Regions from separate parts of the Exiguobacterium sp. R-17 genome, predicted to be linked through region 2. Evidence: riboswitches for the same ligand, from Rfam matches in the RefSeq annotation. Region 2 holds a riboswitch; each other region holds the start of a gene.
The links. Region 2 has a riboswitch for S-adenosylmethionine ahead of msrA (peptide-methionine (S)-S-oxide reductase MsrA). Riboswitches for the same ligand answer to the same signal wherever they lie in the genome.

Region 1 (7,389 bases), 880 kb from region 2:
CGGTTGTTCCCAGTTTAAGTCCGGTTGCTCTTTCGCAAAGGAATGGAAATAATATTGTTCGCGCTCTTCGCTCCACGTCCACGGGCTCGGCGCAAAGTACGACCGCCAATTGTTCGGGGGAGTCTCTTTCGTTCCATCTTTCCAGATGTACCAATCATCCATGTCGTGGATTCGGTCCCGCGACTGACGGAACCAGTCATGCTGGTCACTCGTATGATTGACAACCAAATCAAGAATTATCTTTAAGCCGCGTGCGTGAGCCGCTGTGATCAACTCTTGTAGATCGCCCATCGTCCCCGCCTTGTCCATGATCGTGTAATAATCGGCAATATCATAGCCATTATCGATGTCTGGAGAACGGTAACATGGATTTAACCAGACGATATCGACACCAAGCGATGCGATGTAATCTAGCTTATCGATGACACCTCGCAAATCACCGATGCCGTCCCCATTCGAATCCTTAAAACTGCGCCAATAGACTTGATAGACGACTGCTTCTTTCCAGCTAGCTCGCTTCATCTCCTCACTCCTTTCCCTACTCTCTATTCCCGCTCCACATATCTGTACCTGTTTATTGGACGATTTTTTTGAATTTCAAAAAAGTTCTTTTCTTTTGACTGAATATTCGTTATCCTTGACGACAATACTACGAAGGAGGCACACATCCATGAAACATTTCGCTCCATCCATCGCCATCGATCGGCTTCCTGCTCCCGTTTTCGCTGAACTTGCGAACCGGATCGGTGCTGTGAAAGCTGCCGGACATGATGTCATTACCCTTGGTCAAGGAACACCCGATCAAACGACGCCCGTACATATTCTCGACGCCTTGAAACAGGCGATCGATGAGCCAACAAACCTTCAATATCCACCATTTCGTGGACATGATTTTCTAAAGCAAGCCGTCGCGAGCTTTTATGCGAACGAATTCGGCGTCACAATCGATCCGGCAACCGAGGTCGCAATTCTTCTCGGTAGTAAAGCCGGAATCGTCGCCTTACCACAAACGATCGTCAATCCTGGAGAAGGTGTCATCGTCCCGGATCCGGGGTACCCGGATTACCTGTCTGGAGCAGCACTTGCTGGTGCTTACCCGATTACGCTTCCATTGCTTGAGAAAAATAACTTCCTGCCGGATTACGATTTACTTGATACGACAGATGTCGAGCGCGCCCGGATGTTGTTCCTCAATTACCCGAGTAATCCGACAGGTGCGACAGCGACAGCAGAAGCCTTCGAACAGACAGTTGCCTTCGCGGATGCCCATGATGTTTGTGTCGTCCATGATTTAGCCTACGGTGGCATCAGCTTTGACGGTCCGACACGAAGCTTCTTGCAGACGGAAGGGGCGAAAGATGTTGGAATCGAGTTGTTCTCACTCTCGAAACGCTTCAACATGTCTGGCTTCCGAATCGCTTTCGCGATCGGAAATCCGTCCGTCATCTCAAGCATCGAGACGTATCAGGAACATCTCTACGTCAGTGCCTTCACACCGATCCAACATGCAGCGACCGTTGCCCTGACGAGTGACCAAACGTGCGTCCGCGAGTTAAGTAGCTTGTATGAAACGCGACGCGATGCGTTGTTCGCAAAACTCGATGCAATCGGCTGGAGTGGACCACGACCGGGCGGTTCCTTCTTCGTCTGGCTCCCCGTGCCGGAAGGATACACGTCCCAAAGCTTCACGGATCATCTGCTTGACGAAGCACACGTCGCCGTGACCCCTGGATCATTCTTTGGTGAATACGGCGAAGGATACGTGCGGATCAGCTTAATTGCTGACGTCGAACGGCTAGAGGAGGCCGTCGACCGAATCGGAACGCTCAACCTGTTCCGGACACCTGTTGCGGAATAATTCTGAAAAAACATTTGACAGATGGGAATCATTTCCGTTAAAGTAAATCCCAACAGCATAACTACTTATCGAGAGCGACCGAGGGATTAGGCCCAACGACGTCCGGCAACCACCTATCAGGAACGGTGCCACATCCTACAGAATGGATTCATTCTGAGAGATAAGTTACGAAATCTTACACTTTCGTCGCTTTTTTCTGGTTGCTCTGCTACTAGGAAAAAGCGACTTTTTTTTGTACAAGGAGATGAGCAGATGATTGAATTCAAACAGATTACGAAACGGTTCGTCCGAGACCGGACCCCGATTTTCGCATTACGAGATGTCGATTTGACGATTCAAAAAGGAGAAATCTTTGGGATCATCGGTGAATCCGGTGCCGGTAAGAGTACGTTGCTTCGTCTGATCAACGGTCTCGAGCATCCGACACAAGGAACGGTAAAGGTCGACGGTGTCTCGCTCGGCGGAATGTCAAAAGCAGATTTGCGTCAACTTCGCTTGCGGACAGGAATGATCTTTCAGCATTTCCAATTGATCCAGTCGCGTAATGTCGCAGATAACATTGCTTTTGCACTGAAGGCTGCTGGCGTCAAACGAGCAGATTTTCCGGAACGGATCCGTGAACTCGTCTCGCTCGTCGGACTCGAAGGATTCGAGACGAACTTCCCGAGTCAGTTGAGCGGCGGACAGAAACAGCGCGTTGGGATTGCCCGGGCACTCGCGAATGATCCAACCGTCTTGTTATGTGACGAAGCGACCTCTGCCCTTGATCCGGTCACGACGCTGCAGATTTTAGATTTGTTGAAAGATTTGAATGAACGACTTGGATTGACGATCGTCCTCATCACGCATGAGATCGATGTCGTCAAACAGATTTGCCATCGTGTCGCGGTCATGTCGCAAGGGGAAGTCGTCGAAGTCGCCTCTACATACGATTTGTTCAGTCAAGCCAAACATCCGGTGACACAACATTACGTCGACACGGCACTCCAGATCGAGCTACCGGAACGCATCTTGCAAGCGACACCAGGAAAGATCATCCGCCTGCAGTTCACGGGCGAGAAGACCGGTGAAAGTACGTTATCGGAAGCCATCCGTCGATACGATATCTCGGTCAGCATCCTGCACGGAAAAGTCGATTACATCCAAGACGTCGCTTTTGGTGTCCTAATCGTCAGCTTGACGGGATCCTCCGATCAAATCGCACCTGCCCTCGACTGGCTTGCGGCGGAACTTCATACACTCGAGGTGATTCAGGATGTGGCTTGATCGTATACAAACGATGTTACCCGAGTTGTTGAAGGCACTTGGTGAGACGGCGTGGATGGTTGGCATTTCGCTTGCCTTCGCATTGGTCGTCGGGATTCCACTCGGGATTCTCCTGTTCGTCACCGACCGCGGTTTATTCTTTCAAAACATTGCCATCCGACGTGTCCTTGACTTCGTCGTCAACATCGTCCGGTCCTTGCCGTTCATCATTTTGCTTGTTGCCCTCATTCCATTAACGAAGTTCTTGCTTGATAATACGATTGGTCCGACAGCAGCATCCGTCAGCCTCAGTGTCGCAGCGATTCCGTTTCTCGCACGACTCGTTGAAACATCACTGCGTGAGATTCCACCTGGTTTGATCGAAGCAGCGGAAGCGTGCGGAGCGAAACCATTACGGATCATCGTCAGTATCCTTTTACCAGAAGCACTCCCTGGCATCATTCAGGGAATCACGCTAACGACGATCAGTTTGATCGGCTTCTCGGCGATGGCTGGTATCGTCGGCGGCGGAGGTGTCGGTGACCTCGCGATCCGCTTCGGCTACTATCGCTATGATAATCTCATCATGATCGTGACGATCGTCGTCCTCATCGTCATCGTCCAAAGCATTCAAGCACTTGGCAATCAACTGGCGCGAAAAACAGATAAACGCTAATCATACATACAAAGGGAGAGTTGAATCATGAAAAAACGATATGCCTTTTTAGCTACAGCCTTACTCGGTGCAGGAATCCTCGCAGGATGCGGAGACAGCAGTGCTGATGAAAAAGACAAGACGATCAAAATTGGGGCGACAAGCGGTCCTTATAGTGACATGGTCAAACAAGCGATTCAACCGCAACTCGAAAAGAAAGGCTATAAAGTCGAAATCGTCGAGTTCAGCGATTATATCCAACCGAACATCGCACTCGGTAGCGGCAATATCGATGCTAACTTGTTCCAACACTCGATTTACCTGAAGACGTTCTCTAAAGAAAAGAACCTCGACCTTAAAGGACTCATCACTGTCCCGACGGCACCGATGGGACTATATAGTAAAACGGCGAAGACACTTGACGACGTCAAGACGGGCGCTGAAGTCGCGACACCGAACGATCCAACGAACCAGGCACGCGCGCTGAACCTCTTGGCAGAACAAGGCTGGATCGAACTGAAGCCAGATGTCGATCCACTGACCGTCTCAGAGAAAGATATCGTCAAAAATCCGAAGAAACTCGTCATCAAGCCGCTTGAAGCAGCGCAACTGCCACGTGCCATCGAAAGCGTTGATGTCTCAGCAGTTCCAGGGAACTTCGCGCTTGCTGCGAAATTCGATTTACTCGATGCGTTAGCACTTGAGACGATGGACGAGCAATACCGGAACCTCATTGCTGTCCAAACGAAAGATGCAGACTCACAAGTCGCAAAAGACCTGAAGACAGCTGTCGAATCCGATGCCTTCAACACAGTCATCGAAAAATCATTCAAAGGTTTCAGCAAACCAAATTGGGCAAACTGATTTTAAAAACGACCGGAATTCAAAAGAGATCATCTCTCATTGAATTTCGGTCGTTTTGTGTTAGAACCGATACCACATGAGTTCTTCATCATGATAGGTACCATCGATTTTCAACGCCCGCGGTTCAATCGCGTACGATTCGAAGCCAAGCGACCGATACAAGGCCTTAGCGGCTTCATTCGTACGAACGACCGAGAGATGAACCTGCTCGATCCAAGGACGTTCCTCTAATGCCCGTAATGCCTCTTGTACCAATTGCCGTCCGACCTGCTGTTTTCTGATGCTTGGAGTGACGTACATCGCAAATAAATTGGCTCGATGTCGCATCTTGTCCAGCTCGGAGCAGACAACGGTGACGACCCCAACGAGTTGCGCTTCATGAAAGGCACCGAACGTCGCTGCCTGTTCGCTCTGAAATCGCGTAGCATACTGGTCGACCGGTCGATCTTTTTCCGCTTCATAATCGGAGCCGAACGCTTCCGGGTGATTCTGTAATGCTTCTAATCGCAATGCTTTATAGAGTACTGCATCTTCTGGATTCAATCGACGGATTTCCAATCGCCCCACCTCCTGCCTTTAGTATAAAACAAACAATCTCATGAAAAAGAGAACGACATCGTGAAATGTCATCCTCTTTTTTACATACTTAAGGTGTTCGGAAATTAATCGTGAAGTACGGTGCGTTGTCTCGGAATGCCACACCGACATCGGCTTGCTTGTACTCTTTTTTCAAAATATTTTCTCGGTGTCCTTGTGAATTCATTAGACCCCAATGCGCGGCAAAGACGTTCGGATACCCCATCGAGAGGTTTTCGCCAGCATAGCTGAACGTGATTCCTCCGCGTTTCATCCGGTCGAACGGATCACGACCTTGTGGATCCGTATGCGAGAAGAAATTATGTTTCGCCATGTTTTCGCTGTGACCACGGGTGACCGGCTTCAATGCTGTGTACGGTGCTAACGGATTCAACTTATAGTCAGCGCGTTCCCAGTTCATCAAGCGAAGCATCAATTTCTCATCCGTCGTCCGTAGCGCATTTGATGACGTACCGTAGAAGCCTTTTTTCTTCGCTTCGACGTCTTTCGGAATCGCAAGTGTCGCTTTGACTTTATTGCCGTCATGTTGATCGAAGAAGTACGTCACATAGTTCCCTTTCTTCTCATAAACGGCGGCATGGTCCAGATTCAGCATGTAGTTTGTGTTGCCTTTACGATAGGATTTCACTGCGGTCCAACCCTTTTTCTTCAAAGAGGATTCCGTATCCTTATTCAATACTGCACCTTGTGTCGTCACACCGTTTTTGAAACGATATTTTCCGTAGTCCTTACCATCCTTCGTTAAGGCGACGAATTCTTCCGTTGAAGTCCGTCTGACTTCCCAGTCATATCCGGGATACTCACTGCTATATCGATCAATCAGCTTGCCGCCACTTTTCGGGTAATCGGCTTCTGCCTGTTCCATTGGAATGTTTTCGTAGCCGAAAAAGGCTACCGCTGCTACTCCGATGATCAACCATTTTTTCATGTCGTCGTTTCGCCTCCTTTAATCTCATTACCTTTATTTTAAAAGAAATTGTTTCCCCCGAACAGTCATTGGCTCTCATTTATCTAAATCACATCTTCTGTCCACAAACCTGACACATTTCATGAGAACGCTCTTCCTTTAGTGAAATGCTTTCTTTTAAACGATTCTTGAAAACATTTAGTACAGAGACTAAAGTATATTCCCCTTTTCTTAAAATGTGTGAACATTCTTTTATTTCATTCTCAGCGAATTTTGGTTGCTCTCCGAATCTTGACTCGGTATCATTAAAATTCGTAAGCCAAACTTTCAATGCATTTCCAAATAACATAATGATATGAAGGAGCTGACCTATGGTTTTACTGTATTTCATTTATGAATCCATTGCCTTTTTACCCATTCAACAATACTTATTCTCCGGCTGGATGATTCTTGTCGCCTTGACTGTATCCTTTAGCTTAGCCAATGCCCACGAAGATGTTCGTCTCAATCAACGACTTGGATTTGAAATACTCGTTCCAGGTTCCGGTATGTTGCTCTCAAAACAATTCATTCCTGGTCTCGCTATTATTCTATTATTGATCATCATTCACTTCACGTATATGTTCCGTGCCATCCCGTTACCCGTTGCCTTAATTTCCACACTCTCGATCAGTACACTCTCACTTCTTTTACTCTTTATCCCAGCACGCAAAAAAGCGGACCGCTAAGTCCGCTTTTTTTGATTTTATTGGTATTTCGTTGTTTCAGCTAGTTTGTATTTGTTCGACAATTCAAGCCAGATCGTTTTGCCTTTGATTGTCTTCACTTGAATGTATGGACGCCCTTGTGACACGCGAAGTGCGAGCAATTCACCTTGTTGATCGGCGTGTGTTTCACTGGCTTTATCCCAGTTGCGACCCAATTTACGTTCAATGAAGATATGTTTTCCTTTTTGAACAGCACGCCAGATACCGACTTCTGCCGTTCCTTTGACCGGTACTGCCGTTTGTGCACCTTGAATCGAGATGATCGCTGGATCGTGGTCACTCGCGCTACCGTCTGCTTCCATGTAATCCGAGTTGATGTTGACGATATCCGACGATGTATACGACTTCAAGTTATTCGAAATTAAGATATGGTCGAGTACTTGCGCATTTCCGTTGTAGACGTACGAGTAACGCTCAGATTTTGGAAGATCATCGACTGTGTTCCAGAGATTTTTCCCTTTCAGGATGTCTAACGTTTCTGAGAACTGGAAGTCGT
Region 2 (7,389 bases):
ACAGGTTATGCCTTCGTATTGACGACTGATTTAGCAGATGCGCCGGTCGAAAATTATCCGGAAACAGGACTGCGTTATGTTAAACGAACAACTTCACTTTTCGTTGAGCCAAAGACGACGAGTACAAAGACAGCCGTCACTCAAAATCAAGCATTCGAGACATTCGGTACGGTGGGTACCTTTACGCGCGTGGCGACTGAAACAGGTTATGCCTTCGTATTGACGACTGATTTAGCAGATGCGCCGGTCGTGAACCATCCGGAAACAGGGCTACGTTACGTCCAACAGCAGACGACGGTCTATGCTACTGCGACTACGAAAGGAAAAGTCGTACAATCGCTTCCTGTGAATACTTCGCTTCAGACGTACGGCATCGAGGGTTCATTTACACGAATCAAACGAAACGACGATTACGCCTATGTGTTGACGGCACATCTTGGGACACTAAAGTACTATCCGAAGACCGCACGCCTCTATGTTCAGCGCGCTACACCCATCTATTCGGATGCCAAATCTTCAAGTCCTATCTTAAAGCAACATCAAACGAATACTTTACTGACCGTTTACGGGACGAACGGTTCCTATAGTCGAATCATCTTCCGCGGGATTCATGCTTACGTCAAGACAGCTGATCTCGGTACTGGAAAAGTCTATGCATCAACCGGGACACGATACGCGAAACGCAACCTGTCTGTTTATACGTCGGCTTCGACGAGCAGTAAAACAGTCTATACTGTTAAACGGGCTGATCAATTGACGATTTACGGAACGAGCGGTAGTTATACACGCTTGAAAAAAGGATCGATCTACGGTTACGTCAAGACGACGGATCTCGTGACAAAAAAGCCGGATCTGTATAATGTCTCTGGTCAACGTTACGTGACAGAAGACGACGTCGTCATCCGGTCGCAGGCAAAACTGTCGGGTAAAAAAATCGGTACATTAAAAAAAGGTGCCTCGATCTCGATCTACGGAAAAAGCGGTTATTATACACGTGTCAAATACAAAAATACCTTTGGTTTCGTCGATTCGAGTCGTATCGGACTGAACAAACCGATGGCAAAAGCAAAAAAAGGGACGACGTTTTATGTTCATCTAGATCAAACTCCCCTCTTCTCTGCCGACGTCGCTTACAGTCGTCCGGCCGCTTATTTGAAGAAAGGGACGAAATTAGTCGGTTTGAAATCGATTGATGATGACTTTTGGCAAGTCCGCTTAGTCAGTGGTCAAACCGGTTATGTCCTCAACCCTTATATCAGCACGAGTAAACCCGATATGAGCCTGGCACAAAAAGCGATCGACCGGGCGAAAATCTATACCGTCAAACAGACGACATCCTTTTTCGCAAGTCCGACGAGCCCAAAAGGCAGCGGACTTGTTGAACAAGGCAAACGCGTCTATCCGCGTCACCGGGTCGGAAATTTCTATGTCATCCAATCAGGTTGGACACCTGTCTATCTTCCGGTATCCGCCGTGACGATCACGTCGGATAAACGAGTCGTCAAAAAGAATAATACGCGTGGTGAAAAGCTGATCCAAGCAGCCGTCCAGCATATCGGAACACCCTACACATGGGGTTCGCAAGATGCCGTAAACGGTGGCTTCGACTGTTCCGGACTGATTCACTATGCGACGAACCAAGCTGGAAAATACGGTGGTCGGACGAACGTTCGTGGCTACTGGTATGGTGCGTTCTTCACGAATCGCCGGACGAGCATCTCAAGTGGTAAACGCTCAGATATCGTCTTCTTCCAGAACACCTATACAGACGGTCCATCGCATATTGGAATCATGCTTGATAACGAACACTTCATCCATGCGGGTGGTTCACAGCTGCAAATCAATTCAATCTATGAACCGCGTTGGCAGGAGCATTTCCTCGGCTTTAAATCGATGTAATAAAAAAGACGAATCCGTCGGTTTCGACGGGTTCGTCTCTTCTTATCGCAACACGTCAGAATGTCATCTCGACGTATTTCGCCACTTGTCGGTCCATCAAGTATAATTCGATCTGTTCACGGTAGGCTTTATAGTGGTCGGATGCGATATGCGCTTCAAGCGCTTCTTCGTCCCGATACACTTCATACAACATGAATTGATGCTCATCCTCGATCGATTGGTGCAAGGAATAACGTAAGCATCCTTCTTCTTTTTGTGAAGCATGATAAACCGTTTGTAAAATCGGGAAGACTTGATCCGCAAGTCCAGCTTTGATTGTAAGTACAGCATTGACGACGATTTCTCCCATGTTACATTATCCCCTTTCGTGATTACCTGTATCTGTACCCATTTTCGCGAAAAGACACACGTTAAAGGAGCTTGAACATGCAAACTCAACTTTTTGAAGCACTCGAACAATTCGAACCGACGATGATCGCGTTACGTCGCGATTTTCATCGACACCCGGAACTCTCTTTCCAGGAAGTCCGCACACCAGAACGGATTGCCGCCTTTTACGCAGAACAGGGCATTCCTCATCAAACAGCCGTCGGAGGTCGTGGTGTCGTCGCGACGATCGAAGGCAAACAGCCTGGTCCGACGATTGCTGTCCGTGCCGATTTTGATGCTTTACCGCTTCAGGAAGAGACGACGCTTGCCTTCCGGTCGATTCATCCCGGGGTCATGCATGCTTGTGGACACGATGGTCATACGGCGATCGTGATGGCCCTTGCTGCTACGCTCTATCCGTTACGCGATCAATTGCAAGGAACGATTCGGATCATCCACCAGCATGGAGAAGAGGTCTTCCCCGGTGGAGCAATCCAAATGATCGAAGCCGGCGTCCTCGAAGGGGTCGATGCAATTTTCGCGACACATCTCGAAAATGATTTACCGGTTGGCACGATCGGATTCCGGGAAGGACATACATTGTGTGCGATCGACGAATTCGAAATCATCGTCCATGGTCAAGGTGGGCATGCCCAGGCACCGCATAAAACAAAAGATGCTCTCGTCGCTGGAGCGCAACTCGTCTGCAACTTACAACATCTCGTTAGTCGACGGGTCGATCCGTTTGAGCCGGCTGTTCTCGCAATCGGTTCTTTCCATGCAGGAACAGCACCAAATATCGTTACGGGTGAGGCACGCATTGTCGGGGAAATCCGAACGTTCAATGAGACACTTCGGCATCAGCTCCGGCAAGAAGTCGATCTTGTCGCTAAGACGACGTGTGCCGGCATCGGTGCTTCGTATTCGATTGACTTCACGACTGGTTACCCGGCGCTCTGGAATCACCCGGATGAGACAAAACTCGTTCAGGAAGCTGCTGCTTTCTTACCGGAAGCATCCGTCCGGGCACTCACACCAATGATGGCGGCGGACGACTTCGCACATTACTTAACACACGTCCCGGGTAGTTATTTCTTTACCGGCTCTGGCTATACGGACGGTCGCGTCAACTATCCGCAGCACCATCCACAGTACGAGATCAATGAACAAGCGTTGTTGATCGGTGCGAAGACACTTGGGGCAACCGTTTTACGTGCCTTAAATTCTAAGGATTGACTTTATTTCTTTGTGAATGGTATCATCACAACAATGATAACGAATGACATCAACTTCATATACCCTTATCAAGAGTGGACCGAGAGATCTGGATCGATGACGTCCCAGCAACCTGCGCATAGCAAGGTGCTACGACCAGCAAAGCGAAAGCTTTGGTTGATAAAAAGCGGCGACTCCTTTTGCAACCAAGCGAAGGAGTCGTTTTCGTTTTCTCGCTGTCAGACATACAATGGGGATTTCCCACGGAGAGGAAGAGACAGATGGAAAAAGCAACATTTGCAGGTGGATGTTTTTGGTGCATGGTGACACCATTTGAAGAATTACCAGGAATCGAGGGAATCGTATCAGGTTACATGGGCGGACACGTCGATAACCCGACATACGAGCAAGTCAAAACAGGAACGACGGGACACCTCGAGGTCGTCCAAATCACGTTTGATCCGAGCCTGTTCCCGTACGAGCGTTTACTTGAACTCTACTGGCCCCAAACGGATCCGACGGATGCAGAAGGTCAATTCCAAGATCGCGGTACGCAGTACGCGCCAGCAATCTTCTATCATACGGATGCGCAGCATGAAGCTGCGATTACTTCTCGTGACGCTCTTGCTGCAAGCAACCGTTTCAAACAGCCAATCGTGACGCGGATTGATGCCGCTTCTGAATTTTATCCAGCGGAAGAGTACCATCAAGACTTCCATAAGAAAAATCCAGAACACTATAAAAAAGATCGTGCTGCTTCTGGTCGCGATGCTTTCATCGAGCAGGAATGGAAAGATACGACGACGGTCTAATCACCTCGAACCATATACAGTAGCTGAAACTGATTTCAAACATCTCGTTCTTCCCCTACTTTCAGTAAAAAGTGGAGGATGATCGAGATGTCATGGAATCAGTTTTTTTATGTAAACAAATGATGTCTTCTTTACCAACACCCTTACATAAATTTGTAATCGTTTACAAACGAAGTCTTTTGTTTTACGGTTAATAAAAATTAACCGGTTAAAAAGGAGATGATTGTATGGAACAAAAAGCGATTCACATATTAGAGAGCTATGAACAGTTAAAAGTGATCAGTGATCCGTTACGAACAAAAATCCTCATGTTTCTCGTCGAAAAACCACACACGGTACATCAGTTAGCTCACTTGCTGACGTTATCCCGCGCGAAGGTCCTCTATCACGTACGGGAACTTGAAAAGCATGACTTGATTCACCTCGTCCGGACGGAAGAACAGGGCGGCAATCTATTGAAATACTATCAAGCGATTGCCCGAGGATACATTCCTGCCGATCATCTACTGAACTTCGTCGAGACAAATGAAGCGACCCGGCAGTCGTATCTTGAGGTACTAGACCGGGCAAAGACACGCGTTCTTACGGCTCCGACAGCTACTTTTTCTCCTTCATCTTCGAACGTCGAGGACTGGATGAGCTTATCACTTCAAAAGGAACTGACGATGTCTCAAGCCGACTTTCAACGCTTTGCTACAAAATATCGTGCTCTATTGGACGAGTTCACACGGTCCCCTTCACTAGACGAAGAAGATAAAAAACACTTCTATATCATGACGACTGCCTTTGCAATTGATGAACCACTATTTGAGAATGACGACGTCTAAACCGGAGGTGCCACATGCTGCCTATTGAAATGGATACGCAACAATCGCTGTTTAAAAATCGATCTTTTTTATTTTTATGGGGGTCCGGTATGTGCTCTGCCCTCTCCCTATCAACCTATCTGTTTGTTGAACAATGGTATGTCATCCATACGCTAAACCAGGCGTCATATCTTGGATTCGTCCTCATGGCCACCTTGTTACCCCGTATTTTTCTCATGTTATTCGGTGGCGTCTTATCCGATCGCTATAAACGTTCGACGATCATGCGCATCTCGAGCGCTTTACGAATCAGTTTCATTCTCTGTCTTCTCGCATTACTTCATACCGATCAGCTTACATTGCTGACGATTTTAGGATTCGCCTTTCTATTCGGTAGTGTGGATGCATTCTTTTCGCCGGCGAATGCTTCCTTACTTCCTACACTCGTTCCGAAAGAACAACTCACTAAAGCCAATTCACTGATTCAGACATCTAATCAAATCGCCCTCTTTTCAGGTCCGATTCTTGGTGGAGTCATTCTCAGCTATTCTTCTTACTCGCACGTCTTTCTCGTGATTTTCGGGACACTCTGTCTGACGCTCCTTTTCACGTATGGTATTCGTGAATCTAAGATCAAGCGATCGCTTCAGCATTCAGCTCTCTTTGAACTAAAAGAAGGGCTACATTACGTCTTTAACCTTCAGCAACTCAAGCAGACACTTTTTCTTGTCATCTGTGTCAATTTCTTTTTCTTTGGACCACTCTTACTCGGAATCCCCTTACTCGTTCATGATGTGCTCCAAGGAGATGCGATGGATTTAAGTTATATGCAAGGGGCTTATCAAATGGGAATGCTCGGAGGGGCGCTCTGGAGTGGTTTTGCGCAGACGAAAGCAAATGGGCTTACCTCATCGGTCCGATTAATTGGCGCCTTAGGTTTGCTTTTCTTCCTGCTTAGTCAAGCCCAGCAGATTTTGTTGTACCTGATCATCCTGTTATCGCTTGGTGTCCTTTCTTCCATCATCAATATTCGCTTCATTACGTTCATCCAGTCTCAGTGTGCGGAACAGACGATGGGACGTGTCATGAGTGTTGTCAATGCATCGTCCAACGGTCTCGTTCCATTATCTTACGCCCTCCTCTCGTTTCTATTGTCGTTTCACGTTTCGATCACGACGATTATGTTGTACTGTGGTCTTCTTATTTTTGTCCTATCACTCTATTTCAGAAAACGCATGATACAAATAGAAGATTAGTCAAAAAAGACAGTGGATTGGAACTCCACTGTCTCCGTTCTGTATTCAATTATTATGAAACACGTTCTACTTGATCCTTTGCCTGTTGTTCCGGTGCCACGACTTGATACCGTTTCAAGACGAAGATGCCACACACCATGACAGCGAGACCGATGAGCTGACCAAACGATAAGTCGATTTGCGGCAAACCGAACCAACCGAACGTATCAACAGCGAGGGCAAAGCTCAACTGCGAAATCAACACGACAGAAATCGCGACGGACGGACCAAGCAATTGAATCCCGCGCATGACACAAAAGACGACACCGACACCCACGAGTCCACCGAACCAGTAGAGTGGTGACACGTTTTGAATCTGCCCGATCGTTCCACCATGAAACAGGACATACGTGATGCTTGCTCCGATGAATCCGACGAAGAAAACCAGCGTCGTCGTCGCCCATGCGCCGAATGCATCACTCATCCGAGCATTCAATACCGTCTGCAAACTGATTAACATTCCAGCCAATACGGCACACACAATGCCTATTATCATGTTCGTTCCTCCTTACTCATAGCTGTTACCGTTCGCTTTCTCGCGAATCCGTTCCAAATCGACGATGATGATCTTGCCACGTCGTCGAACAAGGATCTCTTCCTCACACAACTTCGTGATGATCCGGTTAAGGTGACGATAACTCGTTCCAAGCCAGTCAGCGACGTCATGTAGATTCGACGTCCGCATCTCCTGATAAAACAAACTGTCACTAGCTTCGGACGCAATCGATAATAAGTAGCCTGCAAATCGCTCCTCGACCGTATAGAGTACGTGGTGCGACGCTGATTTCGAATCGGCATACCATTTCGCTGTAATTGTTCGTAGTAAAAATTGCAGAAAGACATTCGTCGTATTGTGCTCGCGTAAAATCGCATACGGCACGCTCAACACATCGACATCGGTCACCGCCTCAACTGTATTCAACACTTCTCGTTCATTGATGAACTCGGCGTCACCAATCACTGTCAGTGGTGTTTTGAATCGTAAAATCCGTT
Region 3 (7,389 bases), 1.1 Mb from region 2:
TTGCCGAAATATTCCATATTATTAAATGTTTGTTTTATAATTTTCGAACGAATGATGTAACAAAAGACAGCTGATCTATTGTCCGCTGTCTCACAAGATAAAGCTCATGATGTGGTTTTAGGAATAGCACGAAGGAAGACAACTCCTGCTAACAGGATCAATCCAATTAAGGTCAAGAAAACTGCTGACATACCTGATAAATCGTAGATCAAACCTCCAACTGTCGGACTGATCATCCGTCCTGCTGAAGCAGCGATATTAACGTATCCTTGGAATTCTCCTTCTTTTCCGATTGGCGCAAGTCGCGCCGCCATTGCAGGAACCGCTGGCCAGATGAACATCTCACCGATTGTCAGAATGATCATCGCCACGAGGAACATCTTGAAGCCGCCTGCAAACGGAACAATCAGATAAGAGAGAAGGAAGATGCCTGTCCCGGTCATCAGTTGGCGTTTCAAATCATCTCCAAACCAACGAAGAATTGGTGTTAATAAAGGTTGTGCGAACACGATAAGCGCTCCATTGATTGTCCAAAGAATCGAGTACTCGGAAATCGTGACACCGAGCGATTTCGTATGGACAGCAAAGGTCCCTTGCCATTGCACATAAACGAACCAAAGTAAGGCATAACCGATCGAAACGAGCAACATCGTCCGTGCGGATCCGCGCGAAAGTGGTGTGCGTGTCGTTTCGATCTCGTCATGTGCCGCATGCATCCGCGCTGGCGCCTGAATCCAGGACAAACCGACAAACAAAATGATGGCAAAGACGATATAGAGAACGAGATTGGCGATGAAGATGTACTGAATCGAAAAAGCAGCAATTTGACCACTAACAGCTGTCCCGAGGGCTACACCGACGTTTTGCGCGACATAGATCGCATTAAAGGCGCGGCGTCCGCCTTCCGGCCAGATGACGCCCGTCATTGCGTAGATCGTTGGGAAAACCATCCCACCGACGAATCCAATCAATCCAAGCATCGCGACGTATCCAATATACGTCTGATGAAATAGCAACAAGCCGACGGAAGACAGGACAAGTCCGATGACACTGATGACAAGCGTCTTCTTTCCGCCGAGTCGGTCAAACGCTTTTCCGCCTAAGTAGTTCCCAACGATTGCTAAGGCTGAGTTGACGAATAACGCCATTCCGGCTTTTGTCATCGACTCCCCTAAATATTCATGAATATATAATGTATTGAACGGCCATAAAAAAGAGGATCCCGTCGTATTGATGGCCATCGCAAGGACGAGGATCCAGACCGCTTTTGGTAATTTTGGCATACCTTTGGTCCTCCTATTTCATTCTCAACCTTGCCACTTTACGCAATCCCTCCCCCGCCTGTCAAGCCACTTCACTTTTCGTCAATGACTCAAAAGATGGTATAATGCAGGAGGAATCATACATACGATGATCATGTATAAAGAGAAAAACAGCCCATAGGAACAGGAGTCTATGCCATGTCACTTGCCCGTGTACTACCTTATACGAAACAATTACTGGAGTCCGTCATCGAACCTGGTGACTGCGTCGTCGATATGACTGCCGGAAATGGACATGATACTCAGTTCTTAGCAGAATGCGTCGGTCCAGAAGGTAGAGTCCTTGCGTTCGACGTCCAAGCTCAAGCCATCGAGGAATCGACACGACGTCTCGACGAAGCCGGAATGTTAGAACGCGTCGATCTTTATCACGAAAGTCACATCCATGTTGGTGCGCGTCTTTCGGACGAACGACGGCCTGTTCGTGCCGGCGTCTTCAATCTCGGATACTTGCCTGGAAGTGATAAATCGATCACGACGACAGGTGAAGAGACGCTTGAAGCACTCGACGCTCTCCTCCCGGTACTTGCACCTGGTGGTCTTGTCGTCCTTGTCGTCTATCACGGTCATCTTGAAGGAAAACGGGAACGCGATGCTGTCCTAGATTACGTCACAGCCCTTGATCAGCAAGGTTATGCCGTTCTTCAGTACCGCTTCTTGAATCAACAGAATCATCCACCGTTCATCATCGCGATCGAGAAAAAAGTGCGCTGACAGTAGAAATAAAGAAGTGATGGCTTCCGCTATGGAAACCATCACTTCTTTCATTCTTCGACTAATTTAAAAAACAACAATAATTTTTCCGCAAACCGTGTATTCAACCGTTCAAAGCTGAAATGCGGGAAACCGTGTAGACGTTGTAAGTAAATCTGATCGCCACCCATTTTCCGACATACTTCGAGTGTCAGTTTGACGTCTGCGAACTGATCGTCTGGTGCATAAAAACAAGCCAAGTTTACACGAGGCAGTTTTTTTCGTTCCTCGTCATGTACGACGATCTCTTCTTCGATTTCCCGGTACTGCGCATACGTCAGTTCACCGATGCGAACGGTATCTTCCGTACTTTGACCAAACGGCAACGTACCGAGTGGCGCATCGGGACGGAAACGATCAAACGCACTCGCGAAGACTTGTTTGACACCTCCGAGTTGTTTCGACGGATGCCAATCAAACAATGGTGAAACGAACGCAAGACTTGCGACTGGTAGTTCATATTCTTGCAACAGACGATTGACGACGAGTGCCCCCATGCTACAGGCGATGATATGAATCGGTAGCTTTCGTTTTCCTGCTTCGCGTAATGCTTCTTTTAACAGTTGACCGTGCTCTTCAAACGAAATGCGACGTGGTGCGTCGACGAGTAGCACTTCATACTCTCTTTCGAGTACTCGAATCAAAGCTTCACTCGGACGGGCACGCAGTTGTAACGGATAGACTAATACGATGATTCCTGTTGGTTGTTCAACCACAAACTCACCTCTTCACTTCATACTTCCTTTTCACGATACCTTATTTCAAACGCAAACGAAACCGTCCCGAGACGGATTTCACGAGGCAACATGGCGAAGACGAACGACTGATTCCGCTTGCCCAAACACTTCTTCCGTCATCTCACTAAGTTCTTCAAAACCAAATGAGGTCAGGAATTGACGCGCTTTATAGTTACGTGCTTCCACGTAGACTTCGAGTGGGACGGCTCCTTGTCGTTCGAGTTCACGAATCAGACGTCTTCCGATTCCGTTTTGCTGATATTCCGGCAAGACGTAAAGCCGAATGATCTCCCATGTTCCTTCGACATCAATAGCATGAATGAAACCGACGATTTCCTCGTCGATGATTCCGACATAAAAATACTCTCCCCGTGCTTCTTCCGCCGTCCGGATCGCACGAACGACTTCTTCTTGCGGATACGCCTCCTGCACGAAATGCGCTTTCGAACGTTCGGAATAGATTTCTTCATACGTATCCAACCAAGATGTGATAGCAATGTCATGAATACGTCCTGCATCAGCTGGAATAGCTTCGCGTATTTCCATAATCGGAACCCCCCTTTATACTCATACAAATCGACTCATGTACTTTTACCCTTTTCTAGAAAAAACATTCGTTTCCTGCAAAGTTCCGCGGAAACAAAAAAGCCCGAAAACCCACGTAGGATTTCCGGACTTTTTGATTATGCGAAACGTTTTGCTTGTTCTTCAAGAACTGCTGCTTTATCTGTTTGCTCCCATGGAAGCTCAACATCTGTACGACCGAAGTGACCGTATGCAGCTGTTTGACGATAGATCGGACGACGGAGATCAAGCATGTTGATGATTCCAGCCGGACGAAGATCGAAGTTTTCAGCAACCAATTCGACGAGTTGTGCTTCAGGAAGTTTTCCTGTGCCGAATGTATCAACTGCGATTGATACAGGGTGCGCGACACCGATTGCGTACGCAAGTTGAACTTCTGCTTTGTCTGCAAGACCTGCAGCAACGAGGTTCTTCGCGACGTAACGTGCTGCGTATGCAGCTGAACGGTCGACTTTTGTTGGATCTTTACCTGAGAATGCTCCACCGCCGTGGCGTGCGTATCCACCATACGTATCAACGATGATCTTACGACCAGTCAATCCAGCATCTCCTTGTGGTCCGCCAATGACGAAACGACCAGTTGGGTTGATGAAGAATTTCGTTGCTGCGTCGATGTATTCAGCCGGGATGACCGGTGTGATGACGTGTTCTTTCAAATCAGCTTGGATTTGCTCAAGCGTAACTTCTTCCGCATGTTGTGTCGAGATGACGATCGTATCGACACGAACCGGCTCGTTGTTCTCGTTGTATTCGACCGTGACTTGTGTTTTTCCGTCCGGACGAAGGTAGTCGAGTTGACCGTTTTTACGCACTTCTGCCAAACGGCGTGCGAGACGGTGCGAAAGCGAAATTGGAAGTGGCATGAGTTCTGGTGTTTCTTTCGTTGCGTAACCGAACATAAGACCTTGGTCTCCTGCACCGATTGCATCGATTTCTGCATCAGACATGCTACCTTCACGTGCTTCAAGCGCTTGGTCGACACCAAGAGCGATATCTGCTGATTGCTCATCGATCGATGTCAATACAGCACATGTATCCGCATCGAAACCGTATTTCGCGCGTGTGTAGCCGATTTCACGAATCGTTTCACGAACGACTTTTGGAATGTCGACGTAAGTGGATGTCGTGATCTCACCTGCAACGAGAACGAGACCTGTTGTAACAGAAGTTTCTGCCGCAACACGTGCATTTGGATCCGCTGCAAGAATCGCATCGAGGATTGAATCCGAAATTTGGTCACAGATTTTATCTGGATGACCTTCAGTGACTGACTCCGACGTGAATAGTCGGCGATTAAGGTTTGTCATGTATGACCCTCCCAAAAAAGAATTTGACGGTGTACTCATTTCCCCTAGTTGAGTGGGACGGTAAAATGAAAAAAACCTTTCCAAGTCCAAAAAATGGTCAGGGAAAGGTTGTGCGTTCTTCCTTTACCCTCTTATCGTTCGAAGTGTTTACTTCGCTTCAGGAGAGCACCTTTTCCCTCATTAATATATGAATTAATGTAGGACGGTTGCCGGGTTTCTTCGGGCCTTGTTCCCTCCACCTGCTCAGAATAAGAGTATCCGTTACGAATTACATGATATAAAGTTGTACCTACTCTGTCAAGCAAGGTTTCAAATTCTAGTCGAAACTTTTTAAAAGAGATGTTAAACTATTAATGCTGAAAGCGTTTCCAGATAAATAGAAATCAGCACTAGAAAATGATTGCGCTCCCTTTAGTATGTCATATATAATGAATGTGTCATACTAAATGCAGTGAGCCAAAACCAACGTAGGGGAAAGGTGGGGTCAGGATGCCGATGACGGTCCTGAATATCGAAGAACTACTCAAGAAAGAGCATGTGTTCAAACAACTATCTGTTGCTGAACTTGTCGAACATGCGATTCGAAACGAAGAAGGTGTCCTTGCTGAGAACGGCGCACTATCTGTAGAAACGGGGAAATTTACAGGTCGTTCACCAAAAGATAAGTTCATCGTCCGTGATTCTTCCTGCGAGTCTCACATCGATTGGGGTCATGTTAACCAACCGATGGATGGAGACAAATTTGAACAATTGTTACAAAAGGTTCTTCGTTACATGAACGAAGCCGATCAGCTCTACTACACAGAAGCTGCTGCTGGGGCAGATACGCACTTCACCCTTCCGGTTCGTGTGCTCACACAATACGCTTGGCATAACCTGTTTGCCAAACAACTCTTTTTACGCGAGTATCCTGAAGTGGCTGCCTTCGAACCGTTCACGGTCGTCTACGCGCCACATTTCAAAGCAGATCCTACCGTTGACGGAACGAATTCCGAGACATTCATCGCCATGTCGTTTGAACACCGGATCGTCTTGATCGGCGGAACCGAATATGCGGGCGAAATCAAAAAATCGATTTTTTCCGTCATGAACTACCTCTTACCACAAGAAAATGTCCTTTCGATGCACTGTTCAGCAAACGTCGGACACGAAGGCGACGTCGCCTTGTTCTTCGGTCTATCCGGTACTGGTAAGACCACCCTGTCAGCAGACGATAGCCGTCAATTGATCGGTGACGATGAGCATGGTTGGTCGCATGACGGCGTCTTCAACATTGAAGGTGGATGTTATGCGAAGACGGTCAATCTGTCACGCGAAAAAGAACCGCAAATTTTTGATGCGATCCGTTTCGGAACTGTCCTTGAAAACGTCGTGCTCGATGAATCTCGTCATCCTGATTACGATGACACATCGTTGACAGAAAATACACGTGCTGCTTATCCGATCACAGCGATCGATAACATCGCTGTTCCATCACGGGCTGGTCATCCGAAGACGATTGTCTTCTTGACGGCTGATGCGTATGGCGTCTTGCCTCCGATCAGTAAATTGACGAAAGAACAAGCGATGTATCATTTCCTATCAGGTTATACATCAAAACTTGCTGGAACAGAGCGTGGTATCACGGAACCGGAAGCAACGTTCTCGACATGCTTCGGTTCACCATTTCTTCCACTGATACCTGAAAAGTATGCGACGATGCTCGGAGAACTGATTGATCGTCACGGTGTGACCGTTTATCTCGTCAACACAGGCTGGACAGGCGGTGCTTACGGGACAGGTAGTCGAATGAAGCTATCGTATACACGGACGATGGTCAACGCTGCCGTCAACGGAACACTTGCAGCGATTCCAACAGAAAAGCACCCAATCTTCGGACTTCATATGCCACTTGAAGTTCCTGGTGTTCCAAGTGAATTACTCAATCCGGTACGCGTCTGGTCAAATCCTGACGAATACAACACACAAGCGCGTTCGCTTGCTGAGAAATTCCAACATAATTTCCTTCGTTTCGAAAGTGCGACGGATGCGATCAAGTCAGCAGGTCCATGTCTATAAAAAAAAAGAGCCTCAGGGCTCTTTTTTTTATAGAATGGCATCTGTCTCTTCTTGAAGATGCATCTCTTTTTGCATAAGCCACTCCTGACTTTCCGTCAGTAACGCATATGCTCGCGGAAGTGATACACCTAACCGTTGACTGAGCAATTCGAACTGTTCGAAATCACCGCGATCTGCGCTGATCGCAAGCACTAGACAATCCCGGAACGGATGGTCTTTTCCTTGGAGGACAATCTTCAAGGAATCCTCGATTGGCAATTGATCGATGATGTCGTCAATATCAACGGACAATAACGCATCGATATGCGATAACAAGCCGATCATATAGGCACTCTCTTGTTGCAGCGTCCTTGTTTCTGTTGCAAACAACTCACAGAGCTTTGCGCAATGTAAGGAAGAACGCAGCAACTCATTCGACCATTCATAAGGACTTGCGAGCTTCATTTCACGTAAGACAATCAACGAAATCCAGCTTTTAAGTTGAGCGAAGCCAAGTAGTGAGATCGCTTGACGAACGGAACTAACTGTATTGCGTAATCCCACTCCCGGAGAATTGATTAGTTGTAATACCTGGATGCTGATATACGGATTGGCTTCGATTTCATCAATGACTTCATCGTACTTCTC
Region 4 (7,389 bases), 480 kb from region 2:
TGATCATCATCGATGAGCCGAGAGCGAGTAAAAATAAACCGAGTAGGAAGAGTCCCCACTTTAACGTAGCGCGTAATAACCAGGAAGCACGATGACGCGTCATGTCTAACACCTCATTTCTTAAAAATAATTGATTCGTTAACTGTATCATGAGGAAAGTAGAAGAAGAAAGACGAAATTTTCCGTTTTTTCCATCTTAAGAAGGAGGGGAAGGTCGAAAGAGAAACGTATACTGAAGAAAAAAGGAGATGACAGGATGAAAGCGATCCGACACCTGATTCGTTTTACATACATAGAAGCCGTCTGTTGCGTCTTTCCCGTCATGATTTTCGCAGCGCTTGCTCTTTCACGTTATCTTCCTGCTGAACCGGTCGCTCGATACGATCTCCTGTTGCTATGGTGTCTTCTCGTCCAAATCGTCTTACTCGTCACGCGTTATGAAACGCTGGAAGAGTTCAAACTGATCTTACTCTTTCACGTGATTGGTCTAGCACTTGAACTGTTCAAAGTGAACGTTGGGTCTTGGAGTTATCCGGAACAGGCTCTAACGAAAGTGGCTGGTGTTCCCTTGTATGCAGGATTCATGTATGCAAGTGTCGCAAGTTATGTCTGTCAAGCGTTCCGAAGATTTCATTTACGCTTCACAGCATTCCCACCACCTTGGCTTGCGATCAGCGTAGGCAGTCTCGTCTATCTCAACTTCTTCACCCACCACTGGATCTTCGATGCACGCTGGCTATTGATGGTCCTCGTCGTCCTTGTCTTCTATAAGTCATGGGTTCATTTTACGATCGAGCAGACGATCTACCGGATGCCGCTCGTCCTGTCTTTTTTACTGATCGCGTTCTTTATTTGGATCGCTGAGAATATCGTGACGTTCTTTAAAGGGTGGGTCTATCCACATCAGGAAAGAGGATGGGAAGTCGTTGATCTCGGAAAGTTGTCTTCTTGGTTCCTGCTTGTGATCATCACGGTCCTGATCGTCATCGTCGCGAAATACAAGCAACGGGATCCGGCTGTGGAGATATATCAGCGTACATAGATAAAAAACATGACATTTCGTTTGCGATGAAGCGCTTCGATGTTCAACGTTCGTTCTAACATGTGGACGACAACTTGAGCGTGCTTGGCTCAACCAGCAACGAGACGGGAAATTATTGAAAAAAGAGTGAAACATTAGAAGTTTTAAGCCGTAGAGTAAGGTGAGAACTTATTTTTCAAGGAGGACCTTACTCATGTCATCTCAATTAAAAAAAGCAGCGAAGGAATCGCTCAGCGGTCGTTGGGGATTTGCAGTCCTAGCTTTTCTGCTGTTTAGTATTATTCAGGGTGTTCCTAATTTATTTGGATCGGATATCGATGAGCCGTCTAGTAGTATAGATCTCGTTGTATCATTGGTGTCGATTTTATTGATTCCAGTAGGAGTCGGTTGGACATGGATTGCCATGTCGATTGCTCGTGGCGAAGAAACGAAAGTGACGGATTTGTTTGAGCCATATGGTATGTTCCTGAAAGTGGTGGGGCTGGCCATTGTTCAGTTCATCTTTATCGCGCTCTGGACGTTACTCTTAATCATCCCTGGTATCATCAAGTCATTCTCTTACTTGTTGACGTACTACATCCTTCGGGATGAGCCGTCAATCGGTATTCTCGAGGCAATTACACGCTCACGGCAACTCATGGATGGACACAAGATGGAAGCATTCTTGCTCTTCTTATCGTTTATCGGTTGGGCGTTGCTTGTTATCGTTACGCTTGGTCTTGCTGTCCTATGGGTCGGACCATACTTCAGTGTCACGCTTGCCAAATTCTACGATCGTATTCGTGGGGAGCAGGCGCCAGAGCAGACATCAGATTTCGTCGCACCATACTAATTCCGAATCCCGACACTACGTCGGGATTTTTCTTTGGAATAAATCCGATAGGAAAAGACGGTTTAATGGTTGCTTTAGTTCAATGAATTCTGTACGATGAATGCAACACATCTTATCTAGAGAAGTCGAGGGACTGGCCCGAAGACACTTCAGCAACCCCGCTATGGCGGAAGGTGCTACTTCCAGGAAGGAATACCTTCTGAAGATAAGAGCGGACAGGACAAGATACCGTCGCTCTTTTCGAACTTCGAAAAGAGCGTTTTTTTATGATAAGGGGGACGATGGAGTGGAGTATGGTTTTTGGTTACCGATTTTTGGGGGATGGCTACGTAACGTCGAGGATGAACAGATGCCAGCAACATTCGATTATGCGAAACAAGTCGCACAAACAGCTGAACGCATCGGCTTCTCGACGACGTTGATTGCGGAATTGAACTTGAACGATATCAAAGGCATCAAGGAACCGAGTCTTGAGGCATGGACAACGGCATCGGCGATTGCTGCAACAACAGAACGCCTTGAGATCATGACAGCGGTTCGTCCCGGGTTCCATAATCCAGCGACGACGGCGAAGATGGCGGCAAACATCGATCAGTTGAGTGGAGGGCGATTTACGCTCAATGTCGTCTCAGCCTGGTGGGCAGAAGAAGCAAAACAATACAACGGTATTTTTACTGCACACGATGAACGCTATGCCCGAACGGAAGAGTTCGTCACGGTCATGAAAGGACTATGGGCAGATGCGTCACCGTACAGCTTCTCCGGCAATCACTACACGATCGAACAGGCAGAACTCCATCCGAAACCCGTCCAGCGTCCGGGGATTAAGCTCTACGCTGGTGGAGAGAGTGAAGCCGGAAAACGGACGATCGTCGAACATTGTGATGCCTACGTCATGCATGGAGGCACTGTTGAAGAAGTAGCTCATAAAATCAATGATATGAAAGTACGCCGGGAAGCGACGGGACACGCACCGCTTGAGAGCTTCGGTCTTGCTGCCTACATCATTTGCCGGGATACGGAAGAAGAAGCGCTTCTTGAGTGGCAACGCATCACGGACGTCAAGGAAGACAGCGCCGGTTATGCCGGTTATCAAGATTTCATCAGTAAATCGCAACTCGAACAACAGGTCGAGCGAAATGATTATTCCGTCTCGAACCGTGGTCTGCGACCGAACTTGATCGGAACACCAGAACAGATTGCCGAACGGATTCTAGCGTTCGAAGCCGTTGGTGTCACGTTGCTCTTGTTACAATTCTCACCACAACTTGAAGAAATGGAACGCTTTGCCCGTGACGTAATGCCACTGGTCGAAGCGAAACGAAAGGTAGGTCAACAATCATGACAAAAATTCATATTCTCCACGAAAACCAAGAATGGACGGATCATCTCATCAAACGTCTCGAAGAACTCAAGTTGCCGTACGAACAGTGGCACTTGAATGAAGGAATCGTACCGTTAGATGAACTGCCGCCAGAAGGTGTCTTTTACAGTCGTATGAGTGCGTCTTCGCATACGCGGGGGCATCGTTATGCGCCAGAGTTGACGGAAGGGGTCCTCGCTTGGTTAGAAGAGCATGACCGGACTGTCTTTAACGGAACGCGTGCGCTCCGTCTTGAAGTCAGCAAAGTTAATCAATACACAGCGTTACGTAAGGCTGGGATTCGTGTACCAAAGACAACGGCTGCTGTCGGACGTGATCAAATCGTACAAGCAGCAAAAGAAATCGGTGTTTCGTCATTCATCACGAAACATAACCGTGCCGGGAAAGGTCTCGGCGTCCAGTTATTCCATTCGATTGAAGCACTTGAAGCTTATCTCGATGGTTCGACATTCGACGAACCAGTCGATGGCATCACGTTGATTCAAGAGTACATCCAAGCACCAGAACCGTACATCACGCGGTGTGAGTTCGTGGGTGGAAAATTCGTCTATGCGGTACGAGTCGATACGTCGGAAGGATTCGAACTTTGCCCAGCTGATGCGTGTGTGATTGACGACTTGTTTTGCCCAGTTGGTGAAGAAGCGCCGCAAACACCGATGAAGTTCCAAATCGTTGAAGGCTTCGATGATCCAATCATTGCAAAGTACGAAGCGTTCCTCCAAGCGAACCAGATTGCGGTCGCAGGTATCGAGTTCATTAAGGATGCGTCAGGTACGATCTATACGTATGACGTTAATACGAATACAAATTACAATTCGGATGCCGAAGCTGCTGCAGGACGCTACGGCATGCTAGAACTGGCAAAGTTCCTCGGAGCTGCACTTGAAACAAGCACAGTAAAATAAGAATCGGCTCCCGCCCTGTCACAGGACGTTACAAGACCGGATGACGGGGTATTTCTATAGAAAGGGGGCGGATCTATGATTACGTGGAGAGAAGAACGACAGCTCGATATCCCGATTGAGGAAGCATGGCACTTGTTTGATCACACGCGGCTGCAACGTCTGATTCCGAACGTCGTCCAGCATGAGGTGATTGAACGAAAACCGGGTGTCGTCGGTTCGACGTATCGTCAAACGTACATGCAGGGCAACCGACTCGAAACCTACATCGTGACCGATTTAGCCTATACGAATGAGCCGGACTTTAAACAAAATACGATTGGATTCACGTTAGCTAAAATATTCAAGATTGAGATGACGTTTACGCTCAAACCACTTGGACACGCTCGTTGTCTGTTGATTTATACAGGAAAAAATGAAGGAGTGAACTTCGTTGGGAAAAGTCTCTTGTCACTCGGTGGCGAACGAGAAAACGAGAAAATTGTTCAGGGCTTGTTGCAACGTGTCGAAGAAGAGGCAGCGAAACAAAAGAAGAACAATGCATGAAAAAACGGATTCCCGCGCCTAAGAATCCGTTTTTTCATATCTTATCGATTCGTATACGATTTGTGACCACTCGGTAAAACGGATAGAGTCGACACCTTGATAACGTTCTCGTTTTCTATCGCTGGATCGAGCGATTTTGGATTATCAAAAAGCTTAGTTACCGACTACTATTTTTAAGTATAAATACGGTTATTAAATTTTCATTTAATCCAAAGATTATATCGTTACGATAGTAGACGCAAACGAGAAATCTGTGGATCATCTTGAAGCTCCTTTAATGGTCGAAACCGAACAGCTCGTAATTCTTGTTGATCAAGCGATAGTTCAGGATCGATCCCGAGTCGAGGTTCAGGACTATCTAAGACACGGCGAACGAGAAAACATGTCTCTGTTCCTTGATCCATTGAAATCTCGTAAAGTTTCCGTTCGACCGTGACGTGAAGATGCGTTTCTTCTAACACTTCTCGCATGATGGCTTGCTCTTTTGTTTCACCATTCTCGACACCTCCGCCGGGTAACGTCCAAAATGTCCGGGAAGGGGTATGTAATTCGACCATTAGAATCTGTTGCTCTTCAATCAACGCAGCGCATACGCGATGTCGCATATCGCATTCCTCCTTCAACGTGTTCAAAAAAGAGACCGAAACGACAGTTCCGGTCTCTTTTAAAATCATTGTGCGTATAACGCTGTTAATTGCTGTTGGATCGTATCGTTGTTCAAATACTCATCGTATGTCGTTTCTTTATCGACGATACCGTTTGGCGTCAACTCGATGATCCGGTTCGCGATCGTTTCGACGAACTGGTGGTCATGCGAGCTGAAGAGCATTGCGCCTTTATAAGCGATCAAACCATCGTTGAGTGCCGTGATCGATTCGAGATCCAAGTGGTTCGTTGGATCGTCGAGTACAAGGACGTTAGCACCACTGAGCATCGCTTTTGAAAGCATACAACGGACTTTTTCGCCCCCGGATAAGACAGATGCTTTTTTCATGACTTCTTCTCCTGAGAAGAGCATCCGACCGAGGAATCCACGGAGGAACGTATCGCTCTCATCTGCCGGTGAATACTGACGGAGCCAATCGAGGATCGTCTTATCCGAGCCTTCGAAGAATTCCGAGTTATCTTTTGGCAAGTATGATTGGGAAGTCGTGACGCCCCATTTGAATGTACCGCTGTCCGGTTCCATCTCACCCATAAGGATTTTGAATAGTGTCGTGATCGCGATATCGCTCTGGCTGATGAACGCGACTTTATCCGTCTTGTTCAACGAGAAGCGGACATTATCAAGGACTTTGACGCCATCGATCGTCTTCGAGAGACCATCGACCATCAAGAGATCATTTCCGATTTCGCGTTCTGGCGTAAAGCCAACGAACGGATAACGACGTGATGATGGACGAATGTCGTCGAGTGTGATTTTATCAAGCAATTTCTTCCGTGACGTCGCTTGTTTCGCTTTCGAAGCGTTTGAGCTGAAACGTGCGATGAAGGCTTGAAGTTCTTTAATCTTCTCTTCTTTTTTCTTGTTTTGGTCACTTGCCATACGCGAAGCAAGCTGACTTGATTCATACCAGAAATCATAGTTTCCGATATACAGTTGGATCTTACCGTAATCAAGATCCGCCATGTGCGTACAGACGTTGTTCAAGAAGTGACGGTCGTGGGAAATGACGATGACCGTGTTTTCGAATCCGATCAAGAATTCTTCAAGCCATTTGACAGCTTTCAGGTCGAGTCCGTTTGTCGGCTCATCGAGTAAAAGAATGTCAGGTTTACCGAACAATGCTTGGGCAAGCAAGACTTTAACTTTTTCAGATCCTGTCAGCTCAGCCATCGTTTTCGAGTGAAGGTCTTCCTTGATGCCAAGTCCTTGTAGAAGCATCGCTGCTTCCGACTCCGCTTCCCAACCGTTCATTTCAGCGAATTCACCTTCGAGTTCAGCAGCACGCATGCCGTCCTCATCTGAAAAATCTTCTTTCATATAAATCGCATCTTTTTCTTTCATGACTTCATAGAGACGTTTGTGTCCCATCATGACTGTTTCGATGACTTGGAATTCTTCGTATTCGTAATGGTTCTGGCGAAGGACGCCTAAGCGTTCGCCTGGTGTGATGATGACATCGCCTTGTTGTGCTTCAATGTCACCAGCGAGAATTTTCAAGAACGTTGATTTACCGGCACCGTTCGCACCGATCAGACCGTAACAGTTACCTGGCGTGAACTTGATGTTAACGTCTTCGAATAATTTTCGGTCCGCAAAGCGAAGACCGACGTTTTGTACTGTAATCATATAGAGATGAACCCTCGTTTCTAGTAAGTGATGTGCTCATTCGAGTGTACCACAAATCATGATCTGTCGTAGAGCAGGCAAAGTTCTTTCCATATTAGGACAGAAATTAAAAATAAGCAACCGGATATTTAAAATAATGAAACATTTTCCAGATGGATGCGTAGAAGAAAGTAAGGAATTCGCTAGAGGAGGGGTTAGATGGCCATCTTTTTCACGTTATTGTTTTTCGCCCTCATCGTTTTGCTTGGCATGGAACTCTATCGCTATATCCAAGAAAAGATTGATAAAGGAGATTCAGAATGAGAGAAATCAAACCGAAGAAAAAAATTCGTCCATCGATGATCATCGCTGGTGTACTTGTATTAGCCCTGCTGGCTACAACGCCGTTCG

Region 1: linked by a shared signal. The riboswitch ahead of ACN9MT_RS13260 (methionine ABC transporter ATP-binding protein) and the one ahead of msrA (peptide-methionine (S)-S-oxide reductase MsrA) in region 2 are both predicted to bind S-adenosylmethionine.
Region 3: linked by a shared signal. The riboswitch ahead of metK (methionine adenosyltransferase) and the one ahead of msrA (peptide-methionine (S)-S-oxide reductase MsrA) in region 2 are both predicted to bind S-adenosylmethionine.
Region 4: linked by a shared signal. The riboswitch ahead of ACN9MT_RS15285 (LLM class flavin-dependent oxidoreductase) and the one ahead of msrA (peptide-methionine (S)-S-oxide reductase MsrA) in region 2 are both predicted to bind S-adenosylmethionine.

Annotation. Positions count from the first base shown of each region.
Region 1 covers NZ_CP184372.1:2,519,377-2,526,765, forward strand. The annotation lists gene ACN9MT_RS13250 (alpha-glucosidase) at 1-522, opposite strand, end outside; gene ACN9MT_RS13255 (aminotransferase class I/II-fold pyridoxal phosphate-dependent enzyme) at 671-1,858, shown strand; SAM riboswitch class I at 1,921-2,025, shown strand; gene ACN9MT_RS13260 (methionine ABC transporter ATP-binding protein) at 2,111-3,124, shown strand; gene ACN9MT_RS13265 (methionine ABC transporter permease) at 3,114-3,779, shown strand; gene ACN9MT_RS13270 (MetQ/NlpA family ABC transporter substrate-binding protein) at 3,807-4,622, shown strand; gene ACN9MT_RS13275 (GNAT family N-acetyltransferase) at 4,683-5,180, opposite strand; gene ACN9MT_RS13280 (CAP domain-containing protein) at 5,269-6,147, opposite strand; gene ACN9MT_RS13285 (hypothetical protein) at 6,498-6,854, shown strand; gene ACN9MT_RS13290 (FN3 associated domain-containing protein) at 6,872-7,389, opposite strand, start outside.
Region 2 covers NZ_CP184372.1:395,008-402,396, reverse strand. The annotation lists gene ACN9MT_RS02195 (SH3 domain-containing protein) at 1-1,899, shown strand, start outside; gene ACN9MT_RS02190 (putative quinol monooxygenase) at 1,955-2,248, opposite strand; gene ACN9MT_RS02185 (M20 metallopeptidase family protein) at 2,326-3,504, shown strand; SAM riboswitch class I at 3,567-3,670, shown strand; gene msrA (peptide-methionine (S)-S-oxide reductase MsrA) at 3,765-4,295, shown strand; gene ACN9MT_RS02175 (ArsR family transcriptional regulator) at 4,523-5,122, shown strand; gene ACN9MT_RS02170 (MFS transporter) at 5,137-6,357, shown strand; gene ACN9MT_RS02165 (DMT family transporter) at 6,410-6,892, opposite strand; gene ACN9MT_RS02160 (Crp/Fnr family transcriptional regulator) at 6,905-7,389, opposite strand, start outside.
Region 3 covers NZ_CP184372.1:2,264,443-2,271,831, forward strand. The annotation lists gene ACN9MT_RS11980 (MDR family MFS transporter) at 105-1,283, opposite strand; gene ACN9MT_RS11985 (class I SAM-dependent methyltransferase) at 1,440-2,036, shown strand; gene ACN9MT_RS11990 (serine aminopeptidase domain-containing protein) at 2,087-2,791, opposite strand; gene ACN9MT_RS11995 (GNAT family N-acetyltransferase) at 2,870-3,358, opposite strand; gene metK (methionine adenosyltransferase) at 3,496-4,704, opposite strand; SAM riboswitch class I at 4,833-4,959, opposite strand; gene pckA (phosphoenolpyruvate carboxykinase (ATP)) at 5,194-6,762, shown strand; gene ACN9MT_RS12010 (EAL and HDOD domain-containing protein) at 6,790-7,389, opposite strand, start outside.
Region 4 covers NZ_CP184372.1:2,912,259-2,919,647, reverse strand. The annotation lists gene ACN9MT_RS15300 (YczE/YyaS/YitT family protein) at 1-103, opposite strand, end outside; gene ACN9MT_RS15295 (DUF817 domain-containing protein) at 257-1,042, shown strand; gene ACN9MT_RS15290 (DUF975 family protein) at 1,236-1,874, shown strand; SAM riboswitch class I at 1,984-2,086, shown strand; gene ACN9MT_RS15285 (LLM class flavin-dependent oxidoreductase) at 2,161-3,219, shown strand; gene ACN9MT_RS15280 (ATP-grasp domain-containing protein) at 3,216-4,163, shown strand; gene ACN9MT_RS15275 (hypothetical protein) at 4,239-4,706, shown strand; gene ACN9MT_RS15270 (NUDIX domain-containing protein) at 4,931-5,311, opposite strand; gene ACN9MT_RS15265 (ABC-F family ATP-binding cassette domain-containing protein) at 5,377-6,999, opposite strand; gene ACN9MT_RS15260 (prohibitin family protein) at 7,299-7,389, shown strand, end outside.